Regions from separate parts of the Sphingobium sp. TKS genome, predicted to be linked through region 3. Evidence: predicted binding sites of a transcription regulator. Region 3 holds the regulator's gene; each other region holds the start of a gene.
The links. Region 3 encodes LexA, which represses DNA repair genes until DNA is damaged. Its sites were predicted from a motif close to GTTCCNCNCTTGTTCT; they were not measured.
Positions count from the first base shown of each region.

Region 1: a site for LexA is predicted at 2,233-2,248, ahead of K426_RS04250 (S24 family peptidase). Genes of this name have one in related genera too.
Region 2: a site for LexA is predicted at 4,889-4,904, ahead of K426_RS29245 (error-prone DNA polymerase). Genes of this name have one in related genera too.
Region 4: a site for LexA is predicted at 5,885-5,900, ahead of K426_RS00055 (MmcB family DNA repair protein). Genes of this name have one in related genera too.

Region 1 is NZ_CP005083.1:829,219-836,365, reverse strand. It holds gene K426_RS04270 (DUF6079 family protein) at 1-536, opposite strand, end outside; gene brxF (BREX-3 system P-loop-containing protein BrxF) at 558-1,016, opposite strand; gene K426_RS04260 (WYL domain-containing protein) at 1,009-1,905, opposite strand; gene K426_RS04250 (S24 family peptidase) at 2,314-2,955, shown strand; gene K426_RS32415 (thermonuclease family protein) at 2,968-3,393, shown strand; gene K426_RS04240 (DUF5818 domain-containing protein) at 3,324-3,695, shown strand; gene K426_RS32410 (DUF6961 family protein) at 3,695-3,892, shown strand; gene K426_RS04230 (hypothetical protein) at 3,917-4,156, opposite strand; gene mobF (MobF family relaxase) at 4,227-7,147, opposite strand, start outside.
Region 2 is NZ_CP005088.1:61,641-68,787, reverse strand. It holds gene K426_RS29275 (hypothetical protein) at 66-326, shown strand; gene K426_RS29270 (hypothetical protein) at 731-1,093, opposite strand; gene K426_RS29265 (hypothetical protein) at 1,098-1,433, opposite strand; gene K426_RS31715 (hypothetical protein) at 1,420-1,611, opposite strand; gene K426_RS31985 (hypothetical protein) at 1,605-1,766, opposite strand; gene K426_RS29260 (ImuA family protein) at 1,895-2,656, shown strand; gene K426_RS29255 (Y-family DNA polymerase) at 2,571-4,091, shown strand; gene K426_RS32035 (DUF6771 family protein) at 4,155-4,316, shown strand; gene K426_RS29250 (hypothetical protein) at 4,342-4,683, shown strand; gene K426_RS29245 (error-prone DNA polymerase) at 4,941-7,147, shown strand, end outside.
Region 3 is NZ_CP005083.1:1,598,731-1,605,877, forward strand. It holds gene K426_RS08065 (citrate synthase) at 1-176, opposite strand, end outside; gene gltX (glutamate--tRNA ligase) at 194-1,648, opposite strand; gene K426_RS08075 (ComEC/Rec2 family competence protein) at 1,895-3,841, shown strand; gene lexA (transcriptional repressor LexA) at 3,832-4,515, opposite strand; gene K426_RS08085 (hypothetical protein) at 4,666-5,334, shown strand; partial or broken gene K426_RS30245 (IS1595 family transposase) at 5,385-6,270, opposite strand; gene K426_RS32100 (hypothetical protein) at 6,414-6,572, shown strand; gene K426_RS08100 (molybdopterin molybdotransferase MoeA) at 6,681-7,147, opposite strand, start outside.
Region 4 is NZ_CP005083.1:851-7,997, forward strand. It holds gene K426_RS00005 (pyruvate, water dikinase regulatory protein) at 1-144, shown strand, start outside; gene K426_RS00010 (Maf family protein) at 149-742, shown strand; gene aroE (shikimate dehydrogenase) at 739-1,560, shown strand; gene coaE (dephospho-CoA kinase) at 1,566-2,159, shown strand; gene dnaQ (DNA polymerase III subunit epsilon) at 2,205-2,897, shown strand; gene hpf (ribosome hibernation-promoting factor, HPF/YfiA family) at 2,994-3,590, shown strand; gene K426_RS00035 (PTS sugar transporter subunit IIA) at 3,710-4,177, shown strand; gene K426_RS00040 (PaaI family thioesterase) at 4,137-4,646, shown strand; gene K426_RS00045 (DUF1491 family protein) at 4,678-4,989, shown strand; gene K426_RS00050 (cell wall hydrolase) at 5,163-5,810, shown strand; gene K426_RS00055 (MmcB family DNA repair protein) at 5,912-6,406, shown strand; gene K426_RS00060 (ankyrin repeat domain-containing protein) at 6,559-7,147, opposite strand, start outside.

The DNA.
Region 1 (7,147 bases), 770 kb from region 3:
TCCACCACCAGCAGCACACCGTGATTGGGATGGACCTCGGCGAACGCCGCCATCATCTCCTCGAAAGCAGCCTTGTTGTTGATGACCTTATCGGCCGCAGGGAAGGAGAAGCTGACCCCCTGCTTGTCGAGGAAAACCTCAAGCTGCTGCGTGATGATGTCGCGCAACGACATCTGGCTGGAGATCTCAATCCGGTGAACCTTGAACTTGCCAGCGATCGCGCTTGCCGCCTCGGCCACCTTGGGGTGGCGGATCATGGACACATAGTCGGCATCTTCAGCGACGAGCGAGAGCACGGACATCAGGTGAGACTTACCGGTGCCATAGTTTCCGACGACCAGAACACCCTTGTGATCGACAGCCTCGTCGAACGAGAGCTGAGGAATCATCTGCATGGCGATCCGCTCGGCCATGTCATCCGAGATGACGTAGGTCGAAACGAGCTTCTTGGCTTCGTCAGGACGATTGGCATCCAGAAGCTGGATAACCGACTCGATGGGCTCAAACTGAATGAGATCGCCATACTGCATGGTCATCTCGGAAATTCCCTTCAACGCTCAATTCAACTCGAATACGACGGCACCATCGATTGGCACCTCGCAGTGTTCACGATGCCCGGTGCGGGCATAGGTCAGTCGGCCGTCCTGAAAACGACCAGGCCATGCCGCCACTATGGGGCGAGCGTGGGCAAGCTTTTTCAAGACATCAACAGGGGCAATGCGAAGATCTTCCTCGAAAAGAATTTCGATATTGTCGAAGATCACGCACTTTTGAGAACCAGTCTCATCGATCAGTTCCCTAAGCAACGGCATAACTTCAGAACTACGCTGAAGCGACGGAATTGGGAGCAGCTTGCTCGACAACTGTGTCCCAACATTGATCAGGGGCATGCCTTCGCTCTCTGCAAGGCGCGACAGGATCTCTGTTTTTCCGCCTGCGGTATACGCGACCACAAGGATCAGCTTGCTTTTCAGTGTCGCTGCATCTTCAGCAAGCTGTTGCAACCGCTCAAGCATATTGCGGTCCCTCTGGCTGAGACACGCCATCGCCATGCCTTCCCGAACGAATTTCGGCCGCGTTCAAGAGCACAATCTGCTGGTCCTGGGGCCTACGTGCGGCCGGATCGGTATCCAATCCAAGGCGCTTCAAGGCGTAGTAGAGGAGAGCCCTTCGGACCGGGATGGTCGTCACGCCCCTTTCCATTCCGTAATCGAGCTCGATCGCCTTGCGCTGACCAGCGCTCAGTTCGGGATGAGGCGCGATCTGCAGCTCAACCTGCTCCTCCCATTCGCTGTCGCCGGAAGACCTAGCATCTGCTGGCTTCGATGAACGCGTATCGGTGATGCGCGAGAGAACAAAATCCTTGAAGGTGCTGCTGCGTGGGCAATGCGCGCGAGCATGCCATCTGAAGCCGTCAAAGACCAAGGCATGAGGTTCGATCCACCGCCAAGCAGGCTCAGGGGATGACATCGATTGGTAGAAGACCTCGATCGCCTCGTGCCGCTTGATCGCCGTTACGATGGCCCTCAGAATTTTGGGCGAGACACCGCGGGCGGGAGTCGGGGCACAGGCGAAACTCGGCAAGCCTCCGATCCAGCTGTCGTCGGCGGCAATGATTCCATCCGAGAGCGATCTAAGCTGGGAGAGATATTGGGCTGCGTCGGGCTGGTGGAATACAGGGGTGAACGACGAGCTGCGAACGTAAGTCCTGGCGCTCTTGTCGTAGACCATGTTGGCTTCAGCCAGGCCGAGATATCTGTTCAGATCCGTGGAAGCCTGGTTGATCGAAACGCCGAAAACGTCGATCAGGTCACTCCGATTGACATGCCCTTCCCAGAAAAGCCTGAATTCGATGAACTCGAGGCGGCTCTCAACCCCGCGCCTCAATCCCGAATCGCTGTCCATCCTCAGATCCCCCAAGAAACTGGGCTAAACCAGTTTCTGTATGGGTAAGCGTAGTGGATGCTTGATGGCGAGGCAACGAGATTCGGAAAGCTGCTGGCCCCGGTTTCGCTAATCTACCTGCGGCTAACTGCCTCTGAGCTAGCAAGAAAGTCCGACACTTTCTGGCAGGTCTTGTGGCGCGGCCTGCGCCCGTCCCGAAGGTCCTGAACGAAGCGAGGATCTGCCACGACGTGCCGACCGAAGGTGCTCGGCGACGTCCGTGTTTGCGCCAGATATGCCTCGATCTGCTCCAGTAGCTCCATCGCCATAGACTCGCTTTAAGCTAGCGTTCCTATTATGTTCTTACTAGGAAGGCTTCCTAGAGTCTAGGATCGATTTTCCTAGGTGCCCGCGATAGGACTGGCAGTCATGGACGACGCACGGAGAGCCCTGGACGAACTGATCCAGCAACGAGGGGTGAATTACTCCTCAGTTTCGCGCCTGTTGGGGCGCAATGCCGCTTACATCCAGCAGTATATTCGGCGCGGCAGCCCGAGGCAGCTGGACGAGCAGGATCGCTCGGTTCTGGCGCGATTTTTCGGGGTCGATGAGAAGGTTCTTGGAGCCCCTGCCCGCCGCTCAGGCCCGGTCGTCGAACTGGTCCATGTGCCTTTGCTCAATGTCGAGGCATCGGCCGGCCATGGCGCTCTGGCCGAAATGGAAGCCAAGTCCGCGCAGTTCGGCTTCGACGAGAAGTGGCTGCGCCGGCTGACCGCGAGCAAGGCATCGAGCCTGTCGATCATCGCCGTGCATGGCGACTCCATGGAGCCCACCCTCCACGATGGCGACGAGGTGATGGTCGATCTTGGGGATGGCCAGTCGCGGCTGCGAGACGGGATCTATGTCCTGCGGATGGACGACATGTTGAGCGTAAAGCGCATTGCCCTCGAACCACAGGGCAAGCGCGCGTCGGTTCTGAGCGACAACCCGGCCTATCCAAGCTGGCGCGGCCTCGAGAAACGCACGCTCAACATCGTCGGACGGGTTCTCTGGTTCGGACGGGCGCTCTAAGGTGGTCCTCTGATGCTTGCCCTCCTTGCCGCTTCGATCGTCGCTTCCGGGCAGACCTTTACCTGCACGCCAACCCATGTCTGGGATGGCGATGGACCCGTCTGGTGTGCGGAAGGCCCTCACCTTCGGATCGCCGGTATCGCTGCCCGGGAAATGGACGGCACCTGCCGCACCAATCAACCCTGCCCCGATGCCACGGCGATTGAAGCGCGTGATGCGCTCGTACAGCTGATGGGCGGTGCGAATGGAACAATCTCGACCGGTCACGTGGTGGTCAGAGGTCCGCGGCTGACATGCCGTTCCGAGGGGTCCGCTGGCGGCAACAGGACCGCTGCCTGGTGCCGTCTGCCGTCAGGTGCCGATCTGTCATGCGCCATGATCAAGACCGGCACTGTCCTGCGCTGGGATCGCTACTGGAAAGGCCCGGCTTGCCGGTGAGCAGCACCACGCATCTGACCGGCATCGTCGAATGGGCGGCCAACGGACCGGTGCTGCGAACTGACGGTGGCGGGACTTGGGAACTCGACAACACCCGTCAGGTACGCAAATTCATCGGCTCTCGTGTCGAAGTGGTCGGGGAGCGTTCGGGGTTCAACGGATTTGCTTGCGACCAGATATGGCCTGTCGGACAACCTCGACCGACTGCCTTCAAACTACGCCTCGAATTCCTCCTTGCCGTAGCCTTCGTCGCCTACGGTCTCTACGCGGCGGTTGGCGGTGTCGTCGGCCTGCTGGGCTGATGCTGAGCGACTGGGAGCTTTGGGCCTGCGCCAACCATGTCCTGCAAACTCATGGCGACAAGGCTCCCTTGCACGTCGCCGAGCAGATTGGGGCGCTCGCACTTGCTGGCGACGAGGCAGGCATTCGGACATGGCAGGCTATCGCCGAGCGGATTGTTCAGCTGAGCTCCAACGCCCCGGACCGGCCACTCCAGTAAACCTCCTCGACAAGGCCAATCAGTTCATCCGATCGGCGACAGATCGCCCGGAAACAGACACGATTGCGCGACCTGGCCGCCCTGGCTGTCGCCTTCGATGGTGAAGCCGCGCATGCGTTCGACCAGATGACGAGCAAGATCGACCCTGGCGCTGCGCTGGGCGCGTGGATCATCGGCATTGAGACGGACGAGCGTGTGCTCCGGCGCAACGGCCAGCGCGACTTCGAGATGCGTGAGGAGGATATCGTCGGAGATTCGGGGCATGAGACAATGAGAACAAATAAAGAACTTCGCGTCAACCGGCCATGTGCGGACGCATGGGGACAGCGGGACGCTAAATGCCGATCTCGAACGGCTTCGTGATCGAACGGTCAAGTTCTGGCGGCTTGCGTTCCGGTGCTGGAGCCACACGATCTTTGGCCTGCCCTGTGGCTGCCGCATCGCGGAGGAGATCGACCGTTTCAAGCGCCGAGCGCTTCATGCCGGCATTGCGCTCGACCGCCGCCTCGAGCTTGCCAGCATTGTCGACATAGAGCGTGAGGCCATCGCGCAGGCGCGTGACTGTCACCAGGAACGTCTGCTGATTGGCCAGATTGCGCTCGCGGCTGTCCATCACCGCAATGCCGCGATCAGAGGTCAGCCCCTGCGCCATATGGGCATTGAGCGCATAGGCAAGATCGAGACGGTGGAGCATCGGGTCGCCCTGCTCCAGCCTGTGCTCTGCGCCCAAGGATGTCTTCACCACGACAGCTTCTTTGTCGACTGCGATAATCCGGGCCTGGTCGGCATTGAGCAGGCCCCGCTGGTAATCGGTCTCGGTCCACCGGATCCTGTCGCCGGTGTAAATGTCGAGGGCACGGACTTCGAACAGGCGCAGCGGATCCTGCTCACCTTGCGGCCTGATCTGACCGGGACGAAACTCGAACTGGCGGCCACGCGCGTTCTCCAGCTTGACCCGCTCGCGCGCCACATTGGTCCCGACCACACGGTACTCGCCTGCTGCAAGGCCCTGGCTGCGCTGACGCCGCGCGACATCGACCACCATGCCGGGCGCATAGGTGCTCGCATATCGCAGCTCCTCGCGGGTCACATTGACGCGGGACAGGGTTTGGAGTCGCATGGTTTCAGGACCGAGCTCCCCGCTGGATTTGAGGCCGGTCTGCACAGCCTCGTTCACGGCACTGCGCAAGTTTCGGCCTGAGGCATAGATTGCAGTTGCCTCGCGCTCGGCAGTCGAAAGCGACAGCCAGGCTGCTGCAGCTTCGACAGCAACGTCGTTCCCAACCTCGATCACCTGGGGTGCCAAATGGCGCATGGCATCCTCGATGCGCCCGTCTTGCGCTGCCAGTTGCGCTTCACGAAGGTCTTCGCTGCGCGCGCGAAGATTGGTGCTCATGACGGCCGTCTCAATGCCGGCCTGCTGCATCACATCGAACGGCTTTCCGGCATCGACGGCACCCAGCTGCTTGCGGTCGCCAATGCTCGCAAAGCGGCCGAGCTCGAGCAAGTTGGCCAACCGCACAAGCTTCTCCTTGTCCGCATTGCCGACCATCGATGCCTCGTCGAGCAGCACCACGGTGCCGCGCATCTCAGCCCGCGCCTCGGCGAGACGGTCCGCATCGGCCCCTTCAAGGAGATCGCGGTGCCGGGCGAGAAACCGCGACACCGTCATCGAGGGAATACCCGTATCGCGCTCGAGCATCTGGACCAGCGTGTTCTGCACAGCGAGACCGAGCACGGCACTGCCCTCCTCGCGCAGGATATCAGCGACGGGTTTGAGGACCGTGCTCTTGCCTGCCCCCGCGACGCCCTGGATCGCGACGATGCGGTTGTTCGAGCCAAGCAGCAAACGCCCTGCCCCTTCCTGTCCGGCGTTCAAGGTCATGCCGTATTTGATCTGGGACAGGGCCTGCAGACGGGCCCCCGCAAGGTCGGGAGAAACAATCGCCGGTGCAGCGCCGCGCCCGTCTTCGACCCCAGCAATGATGCGCTGTTCGAGGCTTATAGCGTCGCGTGTCGTCAGCAGTTCCCGGTCAGCGCCCCTGCCCTTCTCCAGATGTCCCTGGCGGAGCAGCTGGTCGACGCGGTGCTCGATGTCAGCGAGCGAAGTCGGGAGCGCAAAGCCAAGCGCTGCACGGTAGATTTCGGCTCGGCTGAAGGCCGCCTCCCGCTCGCCCAGATGCCGCACAGCCGAGGCGACTGCATGAATTGCGGCGACCTGCTCGACACTGCGGTTGGTCAGCCGGGAAGGTATCAGCGGGTCACCTTCGCGCAGGCCAAGGCGCTCGGCAAAGGAGGTTGCAAGAGCCTGAACATTGCGGACGAGCGCGCGCATGGTTGGTCCCAAGCCGGTCACATTGCCAAGATCCTGCGCACTGCGAGCATTGGCTCTGGCAGTCACCGTGGCGGGATCAAAGCCCAGCCTCGCAGACGCTTCCTGCCACTGCTGCGTCAGCGCATCGCGATCTTCGATGCGCCCTTTGTCGGCCCGGGTCATCAAGGTTGCAGCATCGAGCACGCCTGGCCCTGAGAAGTTCATCTGGGCGGCCGCTTCCAGGATTTCCGCTCGCCGGGAACTGAAGGCATCGCGGACCACCTTGGGCACACCTACGGCCTCAAAATTACCGTGCTTGCCGAACTCACCGACCTCATACCCAAGCTTTTCGACGCTCAGACGAAATCGCGCCATCGTCATGGCATTGAGCAAGGTATTGTGCTGCCAGAGCTTGTCATTGCGTAGCGCCCGCCATTTGCCGTCGCCCCCTCGCGTCACATTGGCAATGACGGCATGAAAGTGCGCGTTGGGCTCCTGGTTGCGATTGGTGTCGTGCTGGAACAGCGCGATCGCAAGGTTGCCGGTCTGGACGGTACGCTCCTTTCCGCGAACCTCCATCCGGGTCTCGGCTAGGTTCTTTTCGGCCCAGCGCAGGGTTTCCCGGACGGCCGACCCGTAGGCATCGAGGATCCGTTTGTCGCCGCCCACCAGAGCCAGGACCGACCAGCTTTTCGGCATCGAAAAGGTGAGGTCGGTCCCCGCCCGGTGCGCCCGGTTGTCACTGCCCAAGCGGCTACCATCGGGCAGCAGTCCCTTAAGGACCGCCTCGAATTGCCGTGCGTCTACGGAACCAGTAAGCCCGAGCGCGGCAGCGCCGTTGCCCAGCCATTCACCCGAGCGATCGGCATCCGCCCGCGTGTAGTAATTGTCGGCAGCGAAGTAGTTGGCCGCGCCGCCGGCGGTGCGGACATTGGCTACCG
Region 2 (7,147 bases), on a different replicon from region 3:
CCATGCCATGTCGGCAGAAAATATAGCATGAAAAAGGGCCGCCATGAAAATGACGGCCCTCCTTCGTGACGAGGGTGCAGTTAGCGCTGCTGAGAGCCGCGATCCTGGTCGTCGCGACGTTCCTGCTGTCCGCCACCCTGCTGGCGGCGCTGCTCGTCCTGCTGATTCTGCTGGTCGGGCTTCTGGCCGGGCTGTCCGCCCTGTTGGCCGCCGCCCATCTGATTGTCTCTATTCTGGTCTGCCATGATCTGCATCCTCTCGCGTGCCGAAGCGACACGAGGGAAGAACCGGCGGCAAGTGATGCCGTTCCGGCAAAATCGTGCTGATCGAAATCAAGAAGGCGATAAGTCACGGATTCATAGCAGAAAGGTGAGAAGCCATCGATCTGCGTGCGACGATGTTCGTCGATTCTCCAGCATGAGTTGGCAGCTATTCGTGCTCGTTCAGGGATCGTTTCACTTCGATGATTATTATAGCTGTATCTCCCGGGCACCAAGGGAGTCGCAGGAAGCTTGCGTGAGCGTTGCCGCATAGAAAGCGCCCTGCACGCAAGGGATAGGTGCAGGGCGCGTCCGTCTTGCTGTCGGGCAATAAAGGACGCGCCCGTTATATCGGAATGACACAGCATTTCAAAAGCTATTCGGCTCATTCTCGAAATTTATTGCCCTGCGTTCCATTTCATTGATCATATTGTTCAACTGAAAAAGGGAACGATTGTTAGCGCGATCATTCAATTGAGTTTTGTCTTGGTGACGCCGAGCATCGCCATGAGCTGGGTCCCGGTCGTGTCGTCGCCATTTTTGAGGATCGCGGCAAAGCCGCCGATCATCTTGCCGAAATGCTCGCCCGATAGCCGCATGTCGCGCGGGGTTTGCTGATCGTCGTCCGCGGTGATCAGCATCGCGATTCCCATGGCGAGGGCTTCGGTCAGCATGGGCATGGCGATACTGGCATGGCCTTCCTGCACCTCGCGCGATCCCATGGCATGGGTTACCGCCTGGATCGCGATCTGGGCGCAAACATGGCGATATTCGCCCGGTGAGAGATTATCGGGAATATCGAACAGTTCTTCCGGTACGGCCTTGATGCTCATGGCTTCATCCTCTGTGTCGGCTCACGGCCTTTTTCCATTCCCGTTCATCGGGAGGGGGAAATTTGATCCGCAGCGGTTGCCGGGTGGTTTCGATCGAGACTGGGCGGACCTTGCGACCATAGCGTTTCGAACAGCTGGTGCAGTAGAAGCATCGGACTGCGTCGCGAAAATCATCGGTCCAACCTTTGCGGTGGAATTTCCACCACAGGCCATGGGGTTCGAACAGGCCCACCCGCCGGCAGCGGCATTCGACCTTGACCGTATAGCCCCAATGGGCGGCCTCGAAGATGGAGGTCGTCTGCCGATCATGATCGTGGGTGATGCCATCACGGGTTTGCATGTCTCACGCGCTCGTCCCAGGCTAAAGCGCCCAGCATATAGGGGCCATCATCGCGCCGGCCTTCGCGGATCTCGCGCAGGAAAGCGCGATTGTCGAAGCCGCGCTTCTCCAGCGCTTGCGCCACCGCCTCGCGGATATGATCGATATGGTCCATGGTCCGGTCCTCTGGCTTCACCACGGAATCTCATCATCGTCGACGAGCGCCGGATCCTTGCGGGGATCGACGGGCGGTGTCGTCGATTCGGTGCCGGGGGTCTCAAACAAGTCCGCTTGTTCTGGCGCCTCAGCCGACTTGGCGCCAAGCCGTAGACTGAGCTTTCGACGTTGCTGCATCGCGATTCTCCTCGATGATTTCAGGCCAGTCTCGACTGCCTCGATGGGGTGCGACTCCGGCCCATTGACTCTTAGCGCCTTTGGAACAAAAAAGGAACAAACAACCGCCGAGTCATAGGAGGCCCTTCATGACGGAAAGAGGGGCACGTCCCCATGTCGCTGCGCTGCGCGCAAAAATCGCCGAGATCGAGGGTGGTGATCGCCGGGCGCGGTCGGTGTTGCCGTTCGGGATCGAGGTGATCGATTCGAAGCTGCCGGGCGGCGGCCTGGCGCTGGGCGCGCTGCACGAAGTGGCGGGCGGCGCGCAGGGAGCGACCGATGGCGCTGCGGCCGCCTTGTTCGCAGCCGGCATTGTCGGGCGGATCAGCGGCAGCATCCTCTGGTGCATGACCCAGGCCGATCTGTTCGCCCCGGCCATCGCCCAAGCCGGGCTCGATCCCGACCGGGTCATCTATGTGGAAGCCCGCGACGAGACCGCGCTGCTTTCCTGTTTCGAGGAGGGGCTGCGCCATGGTGGTCTGGGTGGCGTGGTGGCCGAGGTCGCGCGGCTGTCGATGACCGCCTCGCGGCGATTGCAACTGGCGGCGGAAAGCACCGGCACGATCGGTATCGCGGTGCGCCGCTGGCGGCGATCGGCCGAAGCCTCGGACCTTGGGCAGCCGACGGCTGCGGCGACGCGCTGGCGGGTGACGGCGGTTCCCTCTGAGTTGCTGCCGGTGCCGGGTGTCGGGCGGCATCGCTGGTTCGTCGAACTCATCCGCTGCCGCGCGGGCGAGAGCGCTGATTTTCTGGTGGAAGCATGTGATGCGACAGGTTGTCTCGCTCTTCCTGCCGACCTGGCCGACCGATCGGCTGCGTCGCAGGCTTGGGCGGAACGCGCCGCCTCCTGACGCGGCGCTCGTCCTGGTCGGCATGGAGGGTAATCGCCGCGTGCTCACCGCGGCGAATGCGGCCGCGCGCGCGATCGGGCTCCATGCGGGCATGGCCGCGACCCAGGCGCAGGCGCTGGTGCCCGATCTGCTCATCATGGACGCAGACCTGGAGGCGGATAGGCAGGCGCTGGAGCGACTCGCCATCTGGTCGCTCCGCCGCTACGCCCCGATCATCGCGCTCGATCCGCCCGATGGGCTGATGCTCGACATCACCGGCGCGGACCATGCTCATGGGGGAGCTATGGGAGTGTTGCGCGACATATTGAAGCGCCTGGCCGAAGTGGAAACGGCGGGACGCGCCGTCTGCGCGCCGGCCTATGGCGCTGCCCATGCATTGGCGCGTTATGGCGCTGACCCCTTTCGTGTGGTCGACCCGCTGGAACTGGCCGATGCCATTGGCGATCTTCCGCTTGCCGCGCTACGCCTCGACCGTGCCACGATAATGTCGCTCAGCAAGCTCGGCCTCGAAACCATTGCCGATCTGGAGGCCATGCCGCGCGCCTCGCTCGCGCTGCGGTTCGGGTCCAAGCCGGGCCAACGGCTCGACCAGGCCTATGGTCGGGCATCGGAACCCTTCGAGCCCATTGCCGCGCCCGAGCGCATCGAGGTCGAGCGGCGTTTTGCCGAACCGATCGGCGCGCCCGAGACGCTGGCGCGCTACACGCACAAGCTGGTGGACCAGCTCTGCCAGCAGTTGGAGGAGGCGGGGGTGGGCGCCCGCCGACTCGACCTGCGTTTCCATCGCGTCGACAATGGGATCGAGGCGATCCGTGCCGGGCTTGCAAGGCCCAGCCGGGACCGCAAGCAGATGGGGCGACTGCTCTGCGACCGGATCGAGACGGTCGATCCGGGGTTCGGGGTGGAGCGCATGTTGCTGGCGGCGCCGGCGGTCGAGCCTTTGCGTTTCCGCACCATCTCCAACCTTGGCGATGTGCCGGTGCCCGATGTGGCCGCGCTGGTCGACATATTGGGCAACAGGGTAGGGGAGGAGCGGCTCTATCGCTATGCCGCGCGGGAGAGCGATATCCCCGAACGGTCGGTGACCAGGATCGCGCCCATGGCCGATCCGACGCTGCTCCGCTGGCCCGAGCGCTGGCCGCGCCCGGCGCGGCTGTTCGCGCGGCCTGAACCGATCGACACCATGGCGCTGCTTCCCGATCATCCTCCGGTCCATTTTATCTGGCGCGGCATCCGGCGGCGGGTGAAGCGGGCCGATGGCCCGGAACGCATCTATGGCGAATGGCATATGAGCGAAGCGGAGTGGCTCAGCGTCCGGGATTATTTCCTTCTCGAGGATGAAACAGGCGCGCGCTACTGGGTGTTCCGACAGGGTGACGGCATGGACAGCGCGACCGGCGGACAGGGCTGGTTCCTGCATGGGCTTTTTGGCTGAACACCAATGCCCTGTTGCCCTGCCAATGTGGGTTGATCATAGGCCTTTGAAATGGACGAAAAAGTGAAGGACCAGATTCTGCGCGCCACGGAGCGCGCGCCGCAATGGTTGCGCAATGACCTTGCCTCCAAGGATGCGGGCGTGCGCGCGCAAGCGGAGGAGATCCTTGCGACGACGATCGCTAACGCGCTGGCCAATGGAACCGGCGCGCCCGCGGAGGATTAGGGGCGCAGATTCGTTGGAGCCTGGGATGATGCGTGCCGTGGAGATTGCCGTGCCTGCGCTTCCTCTCCTCGCTATCCTTATGCTGATGGGATCTTCGGCGGCTCAAGCTGTCGATCATCACAAAGCTCTACGTGTCGTGTGCGCGCAGGGCCGCAGCTTTGGGCTTAGGATCGAAGGTCGGCAGGCGCATGTGCAACTGGCCGACAGCGAGCTGGTGCTCGTCCGCAAGCCTTCGTCGCTGGGTCAGCATTTTCGCAACGGGGACGCGACGCTGATCCTCGACGATGACTATGTCGCCTTTGTCCAGCGCGGTGACTGGGGCTGGCAGGATTGCCATATCGACCAGCCTTCCGGTTCAGATCGGTGACGAATCCATCTTGAATTGCTACGGAAAAGGCATAGCTTCAGCTTGTCGCCCCACTCTTGGAGCGACATCTCCCCTCAACCTCGGCCCCGCCGTTGAGTTAGGCTCCGGCGGGGATCCTTTTATCCTGGACCGATGGTGCCGACAGCGGCAGCATCGCGCTCAAATTGGCGGAGTGACCGCCGTGCCCGTTGACTCTCTGCCCATTGGAACAAATAGCGAACATATGCGCTATGATGTGAGAATCGGCAGGTGCCGCCATGCGATATGCTGAACTCCAATGCGCCTCGCATTTCTCCTTCCTGCGCGGGGCATCGAGCTGCGAGGAGCTGTTCACCCAGGCGGAAGCCTGTGGCCTCGACGCCCTCGCCATTACCGATCGTAACAGCCTGGCCGGAATCGTGCGCGCTCATGAGGCAGCAAAGGTCACCGGCGTCCGGTTGATCGTCGGTTGCCGGCTCGATCTTGCCGAAGGTCAGTCGCTGCTGGTCTATCCCATCGACCGATCCGGCTATGCCCATCTCTGCCGGTTGCTCAGCCGCGGCAAAAAGCGGGGCGGGAAGGGCAAGTGCATCATCGGCTGGGACGATGTCGCGGATTTTGCCGAAGGGCTGCTCGCCATATTGCTGCCCGGCGAGGTGGAGGAGGCGCAAGCCGTGATTTCGCGCTTCGCCAGGATCTTTGCCGGACGAGGCTATCTGGCGCTGACGCTGCGCCGGCGGCCGGGCGATCAACTGCGGCTGCACAATCTCTCCAACCTGGCCGCACGGCATGCGGTGCCGACGGTGATCACCGGCGATGTTCTCTATCATCATCCGCACCGCCGGGTGCTCCAGGAGGTGATGACCTGCACCCGTCATCGCTGCACGATCGATGAACTCGGCGCCCGCCGCGAACTGTATGCCGACCGCTATTTGATGCCGGCTGCGGAAATGCACCGTCTCTACGGTCGCTATCCCCAGGCGCTGGCGCGGACGCTCGAAATTGCCGACCGCTGCCGCTTCTCGCTCGACGAGCTCAAATATCAATATCCGGAAGAAGCCAGCATAACGGGCCTGACGCCGCAGGCGGCGCTGGAGCAGATGAGCTGGGAGGCGGCCAAGGTCCGCTATCCCGAGGGCGTGCCTGACAAGGTCGCGCGCCTGCTGCGCCACGAACTGGGGCTGATCGCAGAGCTTGGCTATGCGCCCTATTTTCTGACGGTGAACTCCATCGTCCGCTTCGCACGCAGCCGGGACATTCTCTGCCAGGGGCGGGGATCGGCCGCCAACAGTGCGGTCTGCTATGTCCTGGGCATCACCTCGATCGACCCCGAACGTTCCGACCTGCTGTTCGAGCGGTTCATCAGCCAGGAGCGGAAGGAGCCGCCCGATATCGACGTCGACTTCGAGCATGAGCGGCGCGAGATCGTCATGCAATGGGTGTTCGACACCTATGGCCGCGACCATAGCGCGCTTTGTTCGACCGTCATCCGCTACCGCGCCAAGGGCGCGATCAAGGATGTCGGCAAGGCGCTGGGCCTGTCGGAAGATCTGATCAAGGCGCTTTCCGGGCAGGTCTGGGGGTGGAGCGAGGAGGGCGTGCAGGAGCGCCATGCCGAGGAGCTCAATCTCAATCTCTCCGACCGGCGGTTGCGTCTGGCGCTCGATCTTGCGCGCGAACTGATCGGCACGCCGCGGCATTTGTCGCAGCATCCCGGCGGCTTTGTCCTGACCCATGACCGGCTTGATGAGCTGGTGCCGATCGAACCAGCGGCCATGGCGGACCGGCAGGTGATCGAATGGGACAAGGATGATATCGATGCGCTCAAATTTATGAAGGTCGATTGCCTGGCGCTGGGCATGCTGACGGCGATGAAGCGCGGGTTTGATTTTCTGGAACAACATAAGGGAATCCGCATGGACCTGGCTTCGATCCCGCCCGAGGATCCGCGCACCTATGCGATGATCCGCGCCGCCGACACGCTGGGCGCCTTCCAGATCGAGAGCCGGGCGCAGATGGCGATGCTCCCGCATATCAAGCCGCGCACTTTCTATGATCTGGTGATCGAGGTGGCGATCGTAAGGCCCGGCCCCATCCAGGGGGATATGGTCCATCCCTATCTGCGCCGCCGGGCGGGCAAGGAGAAGGTCGAATACCCCAAGCCCGAACTGGAAAAGGTGCTGGGCAAGACGCTGGGCGTGCCGCTGTTCCAGGAACAGGCGATGCGGGTCGCGATCGAATGCGCAGGGTTCACCGCATCCGAGGCCGACCAGCTGCGGCGCGCCATGGCGACGTTCAAGTTCACCGGCGGCGTCTCGAAATTCAAGGAAAAGCTGGTGAGCGGCATGGTCGAGCGCGGTTACACGGCGGAGTTTGCCGAGAAGACCTTCGGGCAGCTCGAGGGCTTTGGCAGTTATGGGTTCCCGGAAAGCCATGCGGCGTCGTTCGCGCTGATCGCCTATGCGTCCTGCTGGCTCAAATGCTG
Region 3 (7,147 bases):
TAGGTCAGGCCCGAATCGCAGCTCGCGGTCGAGGTGAAGCCCGGATCATAGGTAAACATGCCGGTGTTGGCGTAAAGCTTGCGAACATCGATGACCTGCGGGCCGACCGTGCCATTCAGAATGGCATAGTCTTTCGCGTCGCCTCCGACGGTCAAAGTGGCATTATTATCCGACATGCTGTTCTCCTGATACTTCAATCGGCCGATGCGTGCCTCACAGCGGCCAATCGTTCCAAGCTCTCCGCCTTCCCCAAAAGGAAAAGGACGTCGAAAATTCCCGGCGAAACCGTGCGACCGGTCAGCGCCGCGCGCAAAGGCTGCGCGACCTTTCCAAGCCCGAGGCTGGCATCCTCTGCCACGCGGCGTATTGCTTCCTCGATCGCTTCGACCGTCCAGGACTGGATGGGTGCAAGAGCGTCGGCTGTCTGTCCCAGCAGCGCGCGCGCCGAGTCGTCTAGCAGAGCAAGAGCCTTCTCGTCAAAATCGAGCGGGCAATTTTTGAACAAGAATTCGGCCCCCTCCGCAATTTCGTTAAGCGTCTTGGCGCGGGGTTTCAGCGACGCCATGGCGTCGGTCAGCAGCTTTTCGGCGCCTTCGGGCAAGGGAGTGCCCAGCCTTTCCCCGATTCGCGGCGCGACCAGCGCAGCCAGGCGCGCATCATCGGCTTCGCGCAGATAATGGCCGTTCAGATTTTCCAGCTTCTTGATGTCGAAGCGTGAAGGTGAGCGGCCGACGCCCGTGATATCAAAAAGTTCGACGGCGCGGTCGAGGGAGATGATCTCTTCATCGCCATGGCCCCAGCCGAGTCGCAGCAGATAGTTGAGCACCGCTTCGGGCAGCATGCCCATTTCGTCGCGATAAGCGTCAACGCCCAGCGCGCCGTGGCGCTTGGAGAGTTTCGCGCCATCCGATCCGTGGATCAGCGGGATATGGGCGTAGACTGGCTCTTCCCAACCCATGGCTTTGATGATGCCAAGCTGGCGGAACGCATTGTTGAGATGGTCGTCGCCGCGAATGACATGAGTGACGCCCATGTCATGATCGTCGACCACCACGGCCAGCATATAAGTAGGCGTGCCGTCGGAGCGCAGCAGGATCATATCGTCCAGCTCCGCATTTTGGACGACGACGCGGCCCTGCACGGCGTCCTCGATCACCGTTTCGCCTTCGCGCGGCGCTTTCAGGCGGATGACGAAGGGTGCGCCTTCAGGCGCCTCCTCGATCGAGCGGTCGCGCCAGCGCCCGTCATAGCGCATGGGTTGCTTCGCGGCGCGCTGCTGCTCGCGCAGTTCCGCCAGTTCCTCGGGCGACGCATAGCAGCGATAGGCATGACCGGCGGCGAGCAACTGGTTCGCCACTTCGGCATGGCGGGGGGTGCGCTCGAACTGGAAGACCGCGGGTTCGTCGCCGCCCAGACCCAGCCATTCCAGGCCGTCGAAAATCGCGGTCACGGCTTCCTCAGTGGAACGCGCCCGGTCCGTGTCCTCGATCCGCAGCAGGAACTTGCCGCCATGATGACGCGCGAACAGCCAGTTGAAGAGCGCGGTGCGCGCGCCGCCGATATGAAGAAAACCGGTAGGCGAGGGCGCAAAACGGGTTACTACCTGTTTGTTCGAACCCGTAGCACTCACCGCTTCATTCCCTGACATTCGCCCTGATATCCACCCGGCCTATCCATGATCGCGACGCCCCCTAGCATGGCTTTCGAGCCACGACAAACCTCCGTTGTCACTTCCGCCCGGGCAAGGGCGGAACGGATTCGGCGCGGCTTGGAACTTTGGCTGGAGGAAGAGCGCGAGCGGCTGCCGCTTTGGGTTCCGGTTGCCTTGGCTGTTGGTATTGCGGCCTGGTTCGCCTTGCCTAATAGATTGCAATGGCTTGCCTTTTGCTGCGCCATGTTGGCGGGGGCATGCGCCGCGCTTGTTTTGCCGATCGGCGGACGGGTGCGTCAGGCGATCCTGGCGGGCAGCCTTTTGGCCTGTGCAGGATGCCTGCTGGTCTGGGCAAAGGCGATGATGTGGGGCGCGCCGCCCTTGCCTCGGGCGGCTTTTGTCGAGCTGACGGGGGAGGTCAGATCGGTCGACCGGCGCCCTGCGCAGAAGATGAGTCGCGTGCTGGTTCGTCCGATCGGCATGCCCGCGCTGCCGTCTCTGATACGCGTCAATCTTGACGATGCGCTGATGCCGGCGGGTATCGGGGAGGGGGCGGTCCTGCGCTTCCGGACGAGGCTGATGCCGCCTGCACCACCCAGCCTGCCGGGCGGCTATGATTTCGCGCGCCGGGCCTATTTTGACGGGATCGGTGCGACCGGGCGCGTGCTGCGGCCGATCACCGTCCTGCGGCCCGCGACGGCGGGGCCGCCGCTCAGGGCTCGGCTGTTCGCGCATATTCTGGAACGGGTTCCGGGGAAGGGCGCAGGCATTGCCGCCGCTCTGGCTACGGGGGATCAAGGCGCGATTTCCGAAGTCGATGCCGCGGCGATGCGGCGGAGCGGGCTTGCTCACCTTCTGTCCATCAGCGGCCTGCATGTCACGGCCTTGATCGCGGCGGTGATTTTCCTGCTGATGCGGGCGATGGCGCTGAGCCGTCGGGCGGCGCTCGACTGGCCCCTGATGCTGGTCGCGGCGGGCGGCGGGGCTTTGGCGGGTATCGGTTATACGCTTCTGACGGGTGCGGAAGTGCCGACCGTGCGGTCATGCGTCGCTGCCTTGCTGGTCCTGGGCGGGCTGGCAATGGGGCGGGACGCGATCACGCTCAGGCTGGTGGCGGCGGGCGCGTTGGTGGTGCTGATCCTCTGGCCCGAAGCGCTGGTGGGGCCGAGTTTCCAGATGAGTTTCGCCGCGGTGGTCGCCCTGGTGTCGCTGGGTGAGCATCCGCGCTTTCGTGCTTTCCTGTCGGCGCGGGACGAAGAAATATGGCGCCGGATCGCCCGCAATCTTATGGGCATGCTGGCGACGGGACTGGTGGTCGAACTGGTGCTGGCCCCCATCGCGCTTTTTCATTTCCACAAGGCGGGCATGCTGGGTTCGGTCGCCAATCTAGTGGCCATACCGCTCACCACTCTGGTCGTCATGCCGTTGGAGGCGATGGCCTTGCTGTTCGATATGGGCGGATGGGGCGCCCCCTTCTGGTGGCTCACCGCCCGCTCGCTGGACCTGTTGCTGCTGGTTGCGCATGGGGTGGCGTCCAGCCCCGGGGCGGTGGTTCTGGCGCCCGGGCAATCGGGGGTGGTGTTCGGCTTCATCCTGTCAGGCATGTTGTGGTGCCTGTTATGGCGAAGCCGGTGGCGCTGGGCGGGTTTGATGCCAGTGACGGCTGGCGTGGTGATGATCGTGACCAGTTCGCCACCCGCCATCTTGATAACGGGAGATGGTCGCCATGTCGCGGTCCGGACTGCGAATGACGGCATGGCGACGCTGCGCGGGCGGGCGGGCAGCTATGTGCGGGAGGTCATGGCGGAAAGCGCGGGCTATGACGGCACGCTGGAGGCAATGGCGGCGTTGCCGCAAGCCCGCTGTTCTCCCGATCTTTGCGCCGTTCGCGTGACGGGCGGAGGCCGGAACTGGAACCTGCTGCTGACGCGAAGCAGCATGAAGATCGACAATGCCATATTGGCGCGGGATTGCGCGCGCGTCGATATCGTCGTCAGCGATCGGCGCCTGCCGGGGGTCTGCCGACCGCGCTGGTTGAAGGTGGATCGACGATCCCTGGCCGCAACGGGCGGCCTTGCCATCGATCTCGACCATGGCTCCATCCGCAGCGTGAAGACCGGGAATGACGAGCATCCCTGGGTCGCGCGGCCTTTGGGTCGACCGCGCGGATTGCCGGGTCGTCAGTTATAGCGCCGCAATAACCCCGCCAGCTTTCCCTGTATCCGGACCTGCTGCGGATTGTAGATTTGCGGTTCATAGGCACTGTTGGCGGGATCGAGCCGAACCTTCTGTCCTTCGCGGTGGAAATATTTGAGGGTGGCCTCATTCTCGTCGATCAGCGCGACCACGATCTGTCCTTCGCGCGCCACCTCGGTGCGCTGGATGAGCGCGAAGTCGCCGTCGAGTATTCCCGCCTCGACCATGGAATCGCCTGCCACTTCCAACGCATAATGATCTCCGGTCCCGAGCAGCGCCGCGGGGACGGAGAGCATATTCTGCCCCTCCAACGCTTCGATCGGCACGCCCGCCGCGATGCGGCCGTGCAGCGGAATCTCAAGGATGTCATTGGCGGCAGGCGGCGTGATCAACGCCGGTCCGGTCGCCAAGGGGGCTTTGAGCGGCGCAATGAGCTTGGGCGCGCGATGCATGGCGTCGGGAAGCTTGAGCACCTCCAGCGCACGGGCGCGATTGGGCAGGCGGCGAATGAAGCCGCGCTCCTCCAACGCGTTGATTAGGCGGTGAATGCCGGATTTGGACCGCAGGTCCAGCGCTTCCTTCATCTCCTCGAAAGAGGGGGAGACGCCTCCCTCCTCCAGCCGGGTCTGAATGAAGCTCAGCAATTCCTGTTGCTTGGGTGTCAACATCTCGCCTTGCCCTCCTTGGAACGTATGGGGAACGCATAGGAAACGGAAAGGGGTAAGTCAAGCGCCTGGTTATTATCCCTTTCCGACAAGTAGCGATATCCGCTATATGCGATCCCCATGCCGAAGGAGATTCGGCATGAAGGGGGCAAGATGGCAAAGTTCAGCCAATCAATGGAGCGCCTACTCTCGGTGGCTTCATCGCTATTCACTTTTTCAGGCTCCATCGTTCCGGGCACGATTTTGGGCATCGTGATGGCCTATCTTTCTCAGGGCGTGGGCCTCATCAATCAATTCGGCGCTTTTGGATGGATAGCCTGCGGCTTGGTGACGTTCTTACTTACCAGCATGTCCTTCGCACTATTCGCCAAGACGCAGCTCTGGAGAGTCGAAAGAAGGCATCGGGCACGACTGGACGGGGAGGGCTTAGATTTTGATCCAATGGCGCGGGTTTATCAGAATAAGAGGCTGTATTTACGCGATCTGGCGCCGCTTGGACGTAAGCGTGTCAACGGTAAGAAGTTTATTAATTGCGAGATAATCGGCCCCGGAACTGCTATCATAGGAATGAACACCGATCCTTCTAAAAGGATGAGTGTCATGAGTGATTGCAATACCTATGATGTGGATTGCATCGAGATAGACCCAAGCAGCCAGTCAAACTTGGCTATTGGATTTTGGGATTGCGACTTTGAAGGTTGTAACTTTTACCACATGACCTTGCTTTTCATGGGTAGATCCAACGACACGTTAAATTGGATAACTCCTGATTTTCGCCAAGGAAATTTGCTAGAGGCTCAAGAGCATGAACAGCAGAGTTAACGATCGCTTCGACCGCCTGCTAGACGCGATGGCCCACGGCCACGCGCCTGTTAGCGGGAAAAAGAAACCATCAGGCGATCCAGCATCAGATGCGGAACGTCGCGCATATTGTGACGAAACTCAAACTCAGCGAGATACTTCGGGAGATGCTTCGCGCTGACATGAATGTGGGTGCCGTTAATCCCGCGCTTTAGCTGCGCCCAGAAGCCTTCAATGCCGTTCACGGTGGTTCCGGTGGCGCTGACATATTGATCGGCGCTGTGGTTCACGGTCTTGTGCCCGTAGCCCTTGAACTCGCCCAGATCGCGATAGCTGATCAGTTCGTCCGTGTGGATTTCGGTATGCGGCTTTACGTTGGCGAAAACATGCGGCTCCAGCGTAGATTTCTTACGGTTCGGAACGACGCGGGTGATCACGTCGCCGTTGCGCTCACGCATACCGATCACAATGGCCTTGTTGTCGCGGTAGTTGCCCGCGCCTTTACCTTCCTGCTTACCGCCGATGTAGGTTTCATCAACTTCCACGATCTTACCGAAGCCCGCCCACCGGATCGTCGCCGTCAACCTGCCCCATATATTCGCGGATCATGTGGCACATGCGCCAAGCGGTCTTGTAGGTCACGCCTAGCTGACGCTCGACTTCCTTGGCGGCAACGCCGTTTCGCGAGGCGCAGAACTGGAACATGACGAAGAACCAATCGCGCAGGCTCGTGCGAGTGCGGTCAAAGGGGGTGCCAGCGGTCGGGTAAATCTGAGCGCCGCAATATTCGCAAGCGTAGGAGCGGCGGCCCTTCACGCGGTAGAAATGGGCCGACTTGCCGCACTTCTCGCAATTATGGCGATCCCCGTAGCGAACGCGCATCAGGTGATCGAGGCAACTATCTTCGGTCGGGAAGCGATCTTGGAACTGGCGCAGCGTGGGGGCTTTGTTGCTCATGCCCATCATATGCCATATTCGGCTACTTGTTTAAAGGGGATAATCACCAAGCGCCTAACGGTTTGCCGCATTTGCGGGAACGTGGCGGCGGGCGGGCCGTTTAAACGGCTGCCTTTCCCGAAGAAGGCGAATAGGAGAGTAAGATGGCCAACCAGAACAAGCAGGGCGGTGATCAACGCCGCGATCAGCAGGGCGGCGACCGGTCCAGCCAGGGCGGACGCCAGCAGCAGCAGGAGAACCGCCAGGGCCAGATGGGCGACGAACGCCGCCAGGACAAGGCGCCGGGCAAGCAGCAGCGCTGAACAGCCTGGCTGCCATTCAGTATATGATCTGAATGCCGCAACTAGTCATCAGGACTGCACTGGAAGGGGTCGCTCGTCGGCCCCTTTCCTTATGCGAAGAGGATGAGCTTAGGCGAGGGGGAGGACCGTGACGGCCTCGCCCGCCAAGGCTGCGGGTGAGCCGGCGGGGCGCAGGATGAGGCAGTCGGCCATCGCCAGGGCGGCCGTGGCGGCGCTGTCCTGCGAGGTCACGGAAACGATGCCCGCTTCGGTGCGGAAGGCGCGCAGATAATCGTCGCGTTCTCCGGTGGCGGGAAGGGGCGCGGCAAGCGTTGCCAGCGTGGTGCGGGGCAGGGGCGATGCGGAGCCCATCAGATGGCGGACCAGGGGGAGCAGGAACAACGTCGCAGTGACGAAGGCCGATACGGGATTGCCGGGCAGGCCGAGGAAGATGGCGGAGCCCAGCGTGCCAGCCATGAGCGGCTTGCCCGGCCGCATGCGGATCTTCCAGAAATCGAGCGAGCCCCCAGCGCGGGCGAAGGCGGGGCGGACGATGTCATGATCCCCCACCGACGCGCCGCCGGTCGAAACGATGA
Region 4 (7,147 bases), 1.6 Mb from region 3:
GTGCAGGAGGAACTGGCCTTCGCCCGGCGCATGTTCGCGGATAATGGCTGGCCGGTGATCGATATGACCCGCCGGTCGATCGAGGAAGCGGCAGCCGCCATCATCAACCTGTTCAACGACCGCGTGCTGGCGGAAGGAGCATGAGACCATGATCGTGCTGGCATCGCAAAGCGCGAGCCGCCGGGCGCTGCTGGAAGCGGCGCAGGTGCCGTTCGAGGCGCTGTCGCCCGGCGTCGACGAGGAAGCGGCCAAAGAAGCCCTGCGCGCCGACGGTCTGGATGCCCGGCAACTGGCCGATGCGCTGGCGGAGCTGAAGGCGCTCCGCGTGTCGCGGCGGGTGCCGGGCGGGCTGGTGCTGGGCTGCGACCAGACCCTGAGCCTGGACGAGGGCACGATGATCGACAAGGCGCTCGACCGTACCGATGCCGAGCGCATATTGAAGTTGTTCTCTGGCCGGGTGCATCATCTGCACAGCGCGGCGGTGATCGCGCTTAATGGCGAGCCGATCTGGCGGCATATCGAGCGGGTGCGGATGACTGTGCGGCCCTTGTCGGAGGCTTTCATCACCTCCTATCTCGACGGCGATTGGGAGCATTGCCGTTGGTGCGTCGGCTGCTATCGGATCGAGGGTCCGGGCGCACAGCTTTTTGCGAAGGTCGAAGGCAGCCAATTCGCGATTCAAGGCCTGCCCCTGCTGCCTTTGCTTGACTTTCTGCGCGTCCGGGGCGTTCTGGCGTCATGACCGACAAGCTCCCTTATGCCGAAGTGATCGGTGATCCGATCGCGCACAGCAAATCACCGCTGATCCATAATTTCTGGCTCGATGCGTTGGGTATCGAGGCGGAATATAAGAAGACCCATGTGACCAGCGAGGGGCTGTCCGCCTATTTCCTGGCGCGGCGGGCCGATCCCGATTGGCTGGGTTGCAATGTCACGATTCCGCACAAGATCGCGGTGATGGACTATACCGACGATCCGGGCGGCGTACGCGAACGGATCGGGGCGATGAACACCATCGCCAGCGAAACGGGCGGACCGTTGATCGGCACCAATACCGATGCGGGCGGATTCCTCCAGCCGCTGCTGCGCGACAAGTGGAAGGGGCAGAGCGCGGTGCTGGTCGGCGCGGGGGGTGCGGCGCGGGCGATATTGTTCGCGCTGACGAGTCTGGGCGTGCCCGACATCACGGTCATGGCGCGTGATGCGGGGCGAGGGCAGGCGTTGCTCGACCGCGCAGGGGTCAAGGGCCGGGTAATCGGCATGGCGGATGCGCTACCCAGGGCCGACCTGCTGGTCAACACCAGCTCGCTTGGCATGGTGGGGCAACCGCTGCTGGATCTGGACCTCAAACCCCTGGCTGACGACGCGACCGTTTATGATATCGTCTATGCGCCGCTGGAGACGCAATTGCTCAAGACGGCGCGGGCGAGGGGTCTCAAGACCCTCGATGGGCTGGAAATGCTGATCGGGCAGGCGGCACTGGCCTTCGACATCTTCTTCGATGCCGAGGCGCCGCGCGAGCGGGACGAGGAATTGCGCGCCTTGCTGCTCGCTGCCTGACGTCCATGAAGATCTACGGCCTCACCGGCTCCATCGGCATGGGCAAATCGGCCGTGGCCGCCATGTTGCGGCGCGAGGGCGTGCCTTTGTTCGATGCCGATGCCGAGGTGCACCGCTTGCAAGGGCCGGGCGGGGCGCTGCTGCCCGCGATAGAGGCGCGTTTTCCCGGCACGACGGGCTCCAAGGGCGTCGACCGGGCGAAACTGGGCGCGGCAGTCTTTGGCCATGCTCATGAGCTGAAGGCGTTGGAAGCGATCGTTCATCCTGCCGTGCAACAGAGCCGTAAGGCCTTTCTGCGTCGGCATCGGTCGCGAAAATTCGTCGTGCTGGATATTCCGCTGCTGTTCGAGACCCATGGCTATCGCAGGCTGGCAGGCGTCATCGTGGTCACTGCCCCCGCCTGGAAGCAGCGCAAGCGAGTCCTGGCCCGGCCCGGCATGACCGCTGCAAAATTCCGCCGGATTGTCCATCTGCAAACACCCGATGCTGAAAAGCGGCGGCGGGCTGACTATATCATTCACACAGGGACGACCTTCGCTGAGACACGTTTTCAGGTACGCCGCTTGGTCGCTTGCCTTGGTGCGAAGACAGGCCGATAAGAGGGGTCCGGTGAGATTGGCCGGCCAGAGTCGTTGAAGAGGGCGATGCGCGAGATTATTTTCGACACCGAAACGACTGGCTTCGACCCTGCCTCAGGCGATCGTCTGGTCGAAATCGGATGTATTGAGCTCTTCAATCGGGTGCCCACGGGCCGTACCTTCCATGCTTATTATAATCCGCAGCGGTCTATGCCCGCAGCGGCGGAGGCCGTGCACGGGCTGTCGGACGGTTTTCTGAGGGACAAGCCGGTGTTTTCGCACGGTGTCCAGGAATTGCTGGCCTTTCTGGAGGACAGCCATCTGGTCGCGCATAATGCGCGCTTCGACTTCGGCTTCCTCAATCATGAACTCAAGCTTTGCGGCCTGCCCGAAGTGTCGATGGAGCGGATGATCGACACCGTCGCCATCGCCCGCCAACTCCACCCCGGCGCCAAGCACAGCCTGGACGCGCTCTGCACCCGCTACGGTATCGACCGCAGCCATCGCATCAAGCATGGCGCCTTGCTCGACGCCGAATTGCTGGCCCAGCTTTACATCGAACTGACCGGCGGCCGTCAGATCGGCCTTGGTCTTGCACAGGAGGAAGAGAAACTCGTTGTAAATATGGAACTTGCGGCGAAAGTAGCGGTTCGCCCTGTACGCCCCGCGCGCGTCTTTGCGGCCAGCGCGGAGGAGCTGGAGAGGCATGCAGCGTTCGTCGCGACGCTGGACAAGCCGCTCTGGCTTGAGGAGGCCTGATTACAGCCGTCCCTCTTCCGGGATGCACTGCCTTCAAGCCTCCATGCCAACCGGATCGCCATCCCGGGCGGTTCGGCAAGAATAAGGAGAAGGCATATGGATATTCGTGTTTCCGGGCATCAGGTCGATACGGGTGACGCGCTCAAGGAGCATGTCTGGACCCGTCTGGAGGCCATGGCCGAGAAATATTTTTCCCGCGCGCTTTCCGCCCAGGTGACATTCCGGCCGGCTCCGCACGGCGCCTTCCATTGCGACATCGTCTGCCATGTCATGACCGGCCTGATCCTGAAAGGAGCGGGCGAGGCGCAGGAGGCACATCCGGCCTTCGAACAGGCCGCCGAGCGGATCGAAAAGCAGTTGCGCCGCTATCTGCGCCGCCTGAAGGACCGCAGCGCGCAGGCCGCCGCCGCCGAAGCCAGCCGGACCAACGGTTTTGGTCCCGATGGACTGGACGGGGCGGGCTATACGATTTTCGCTTCCTTGGCCGATGAAGAGGAACCGGCCGAAGCTCCACTGATCGTGGCGGAAACTCGCGTCGACATTCCCGAAGCCAGCGTGTCCGACGCAGTCATGATGCTGGACCTGCGCAATACGAACGCCCTGCTGTTCGTCAATGCCGGGACGGCCGCCTATAACATGGTCTATCGCCGGCATGACGGGACCATCGGCTGGGTGGAACCGCGCCTGGGCTGATATCGTTCCCTTGGCCGCCGGTTGACCTTGATCGGCTGGCGGCCTATGGGGCCGGACTTTAAAGATCCGGGCATTGCGTCATTTTTCCGAAGCTGGGCGCGGCTCGGCTGGGATTCGGCATGGTTCATTTCAACGATATCGTCGCACCGGATGCATTGGGCACAGGCCTTTCGGTGAATGGCAAGAAGCAGTTGTTTCAGAAGATCGCCGTGTTGGCGGCAGCGGCCTATGGCTTGAACGCCGATCTGGTGGCCGAGGCGCTGCTGGAGCGCGAAAAGCTCGGGTCCACCGGTTTTGGTGGCGGCGTCGCAATTCCCCATGCCAAGATTCCCGACCTGCAGAAGATGTGCGGCGTGGTCGTCCTGCTCGATCCGGCGGTGTCGTTCGACGCGGTGGACGAAGCGCCGGTGGACATCGTCTTCGCGCTGCTCTCGCCGGTCGATTCCGGGGCCGAGCATCTGAAGACCCTAGCCCGCGTTTCGCGCTATCTGCGCGATGAGGGGCAGGTCGCCCGCCTGCGCGGCGCCAAGTCGACCGCGGCGCTCCATGCCCTGCTCGCCGGTGGCGAGGCGCGTGACGCTGCCTGATTCCGGGCCTGGTACTGGCGTGTCGCCCAGCGGAGAGGCGGCGCATTTCCGGGCGTTGGAGAATCTCTATCGCTCCGCGCCGATCAACCGGTTGTTCCAGTCGGAACTGACGATCCCGGAAGAAGGCCGGTCGGTCATCCATTTCGATGTGGATGAGAGCCAGTTTCATGCAGCCGGCGCGATACATGGCACGGTCTATTTCAAGATGCTGGACGATGCGGCCTTTTACGCCGCGAACAGTCTGGTCAGCGACCGTTTTCTGCTGACGACCAGCTTCAACCTGTTGTTCACCCGACCGATCGGACCCGGCCGCATCCGCGCCGAAGGGCGGTGGATCAGCGGCAAGCGGCGCGTCTATGTTGCCGAAGCGAGCCTGATCGATACGGAGGGTGAGGAGGTTGGGCGCGGCACCGGCACCTTCATGCGGTCGCAATTCCCGCTGTCTTCGCTGCCGGGCTATGCCGCCTGATCGACCCACCGACGCCCGGCTGACCAGCGCGATGCTGGTCGGCGTTCTGGTGCGGCGCAGCGCAGCGGCGGGCGGCTTTGCCACGATATTGGTCAAGGGCGATGCGATCAGCGGCGTGATTCTGATTCAAGCGCTTGAAAAAGGGCGGGAACTAGGCTTGTTCGAGCGCGTTTCTGACTTTGCGGGCGGCTATAGCCTGACCCGATGTGGCCCGGACCCGGAAAAGGGCGCCGAGGCTATGGCGCAATATTTGGAGCGTCGCCTGAGGTCGGACCCCGATCTGTGGGTTGTGGAGCTTGATATCGCGGATGTGGAACGGTTCGCCGCTGAAACGATCTGTTGATCGTTGACTCATTTCCCGTGCGCGGGCACAGGCCTCCGACGCTTCAACGCGCAGGTTGCCGGTTTTCGTCCATGGGGGGCGGATGCGGTAAACACGCAGACGGGGGGCGGCCGGACGTCGGTGTTTTGGGGTTTTGACGTCCTCGGCCAAGAACCGCACGATTTTGAGCTGTAATGAGTTTTCGTCTAAGGGCTGCGATCGTCGCGGCATTTTCCCTGTCCGCCACTGCGGCGTTGACCACAGCCGACATGTCGAGCGCTTCCGAAGCGGCTCCGTCGGTTCTCTCCCTTCCGGGGAGCAATGAGCTCAATGCAGCTCCGGCCGGCGTGAAGCCCGCCGTCACTTTTGCCGCGCCGCGCGAAGTCGCGCAGTCGCTGGCTCCTCTTTCCGACAGCGACGATGTGAAGGCAGACAATCTCGCCGCCCTCGTGAACGCGCAAGGCGTGGCCGAGGATGTTGCAGGCGATATGAAGTGCCTGGCCGGCGCCGTTTATTTCGAATCCAAGGGCGAAAGCCTGGAAGGCCAGTTGGCCGTTGCCCGCGTCATCATCAACCGCGCCAAGTCCGGCCGCTTTGCCGACAGCCTGTGCGGCGTCGTCTACCAGCCGGGCCAGTTCAGCTTTGTGCGCGGCCGCGGCATGCCGTCGATCCGCATGGGCAGCGAAAGCTGGCGCGAAGCGGTCGCCATCGCCCAGATCGCGATGGACGATAGCTGGGACAGCAAGGCCGAGGGCGCGCTGTTTTTCCATGCCCGCCGCGTTTCGCCGGGCTGGGGCAAGCGCCAGCTCGCCGCGATCGACAATCATATCTTCTATCGCTGACACGCTTTCGCGCCGGGCGCGAAGGGGGTGAAGAGGGCCGGTTCGGGCGATGCCTGAATCGGTCCTTTCTTTTTGTTCCCGTCCTGTTCTAAAAGGGGTGCATGGAATCCGACTTTTCCGACAGTTGCTCGCCCCTGACTGACGGCACGGCGCTGGCCGTGGCGCGGGGCACGTTGCGCCTGTTCTTCCGGCACGATATGAGCGGCATATTGGAAGTACCGCTGCCCAATGGCCGTCGCGCCGATATCATGGCGCTGGATGGGGCGGGGCGGATCACCATCGTGGAGATCAAATGCAGTCGCGCCGACCTGTTGGGCGACATGAAATGGCCGGATTATTTCGACTATTGCGACCGCTATTTCTGGGCGGTGCCGTCGGGATTCGACCTGTCGTTGTTCGAGAGTGAGGCGCTGTGGCCCGGACGGACCGGACTGATCGTCGCGGATCAATATGATGCCGAACTGGTCCGCCCGGCGCCGATGGAACCGCTGGCGGCGGCGCGGCGCAAGGCGGAGACTCTGCGCTTCGCCCGGCGGGCAGCGCGACGGCTGACAGCGCTGGCCGACCCGGACCATGCGGCGGAACTGGGATGGTAGTATGACTTGGGCGGAGATGGATGGGAAGGCGGACATCATTTCCGTCATCCCAGCGAAAGCTGGGATCTCGTGAGGCCAGGTCGTGCACTATCGCCTGAGATCCCAGCTTTCGCTGGAATGACGATATTATCAACGTTCCCTATTAGCCAAAATCAGAATACCGGCCCCTGAACCGGCCCCTTGGGCGCAGCCGTCGTCTTCGCCGCGTTCAGCGCTTCCACCAGCCCCGGTGTGCGGCCATCGCGCTGCGCATAGTCCCGCGCCGACATGCCGGCGATCGTATCGCGCTTGTCGGGATTGGCCCCCTGCGCCACCAGCAACCGGACCAGCCCGAGATCGCGCAGTTGCACCGCCCGGATCAGCGGCGTTTCACCGCTGCCATTGGCCTTGTCCACCAGCGCATTATAGGTGAGCAGGCTGCGCGCGCCTTCCTCGAACCGGGCCTGCACCGCGTCCATCAGCGGCGTGTTGCCGTTGTTGTCGGTCAGGTTCGGGTTCGCACCCTTGGCGAGCAGGAAAGTCAGCCATGTATTGTCGCGCCGGGCGACGACCAGATGCAGCGCGGTGTCGCCCGTGGTCACGTCCCGGCTGTTGATGACGGTGGAGCCGGGCTTCTGGATCAGGTCGGTCACCTTCTGCCCATCGGCATCCTTGACCGCCTTCAGAAAGTTGTAATTGTCCGAAAACTGCGCCTGCGCCGCGACCGGCGACAGCAGCGCCAAGGCCAGAGCGGCGGCACGG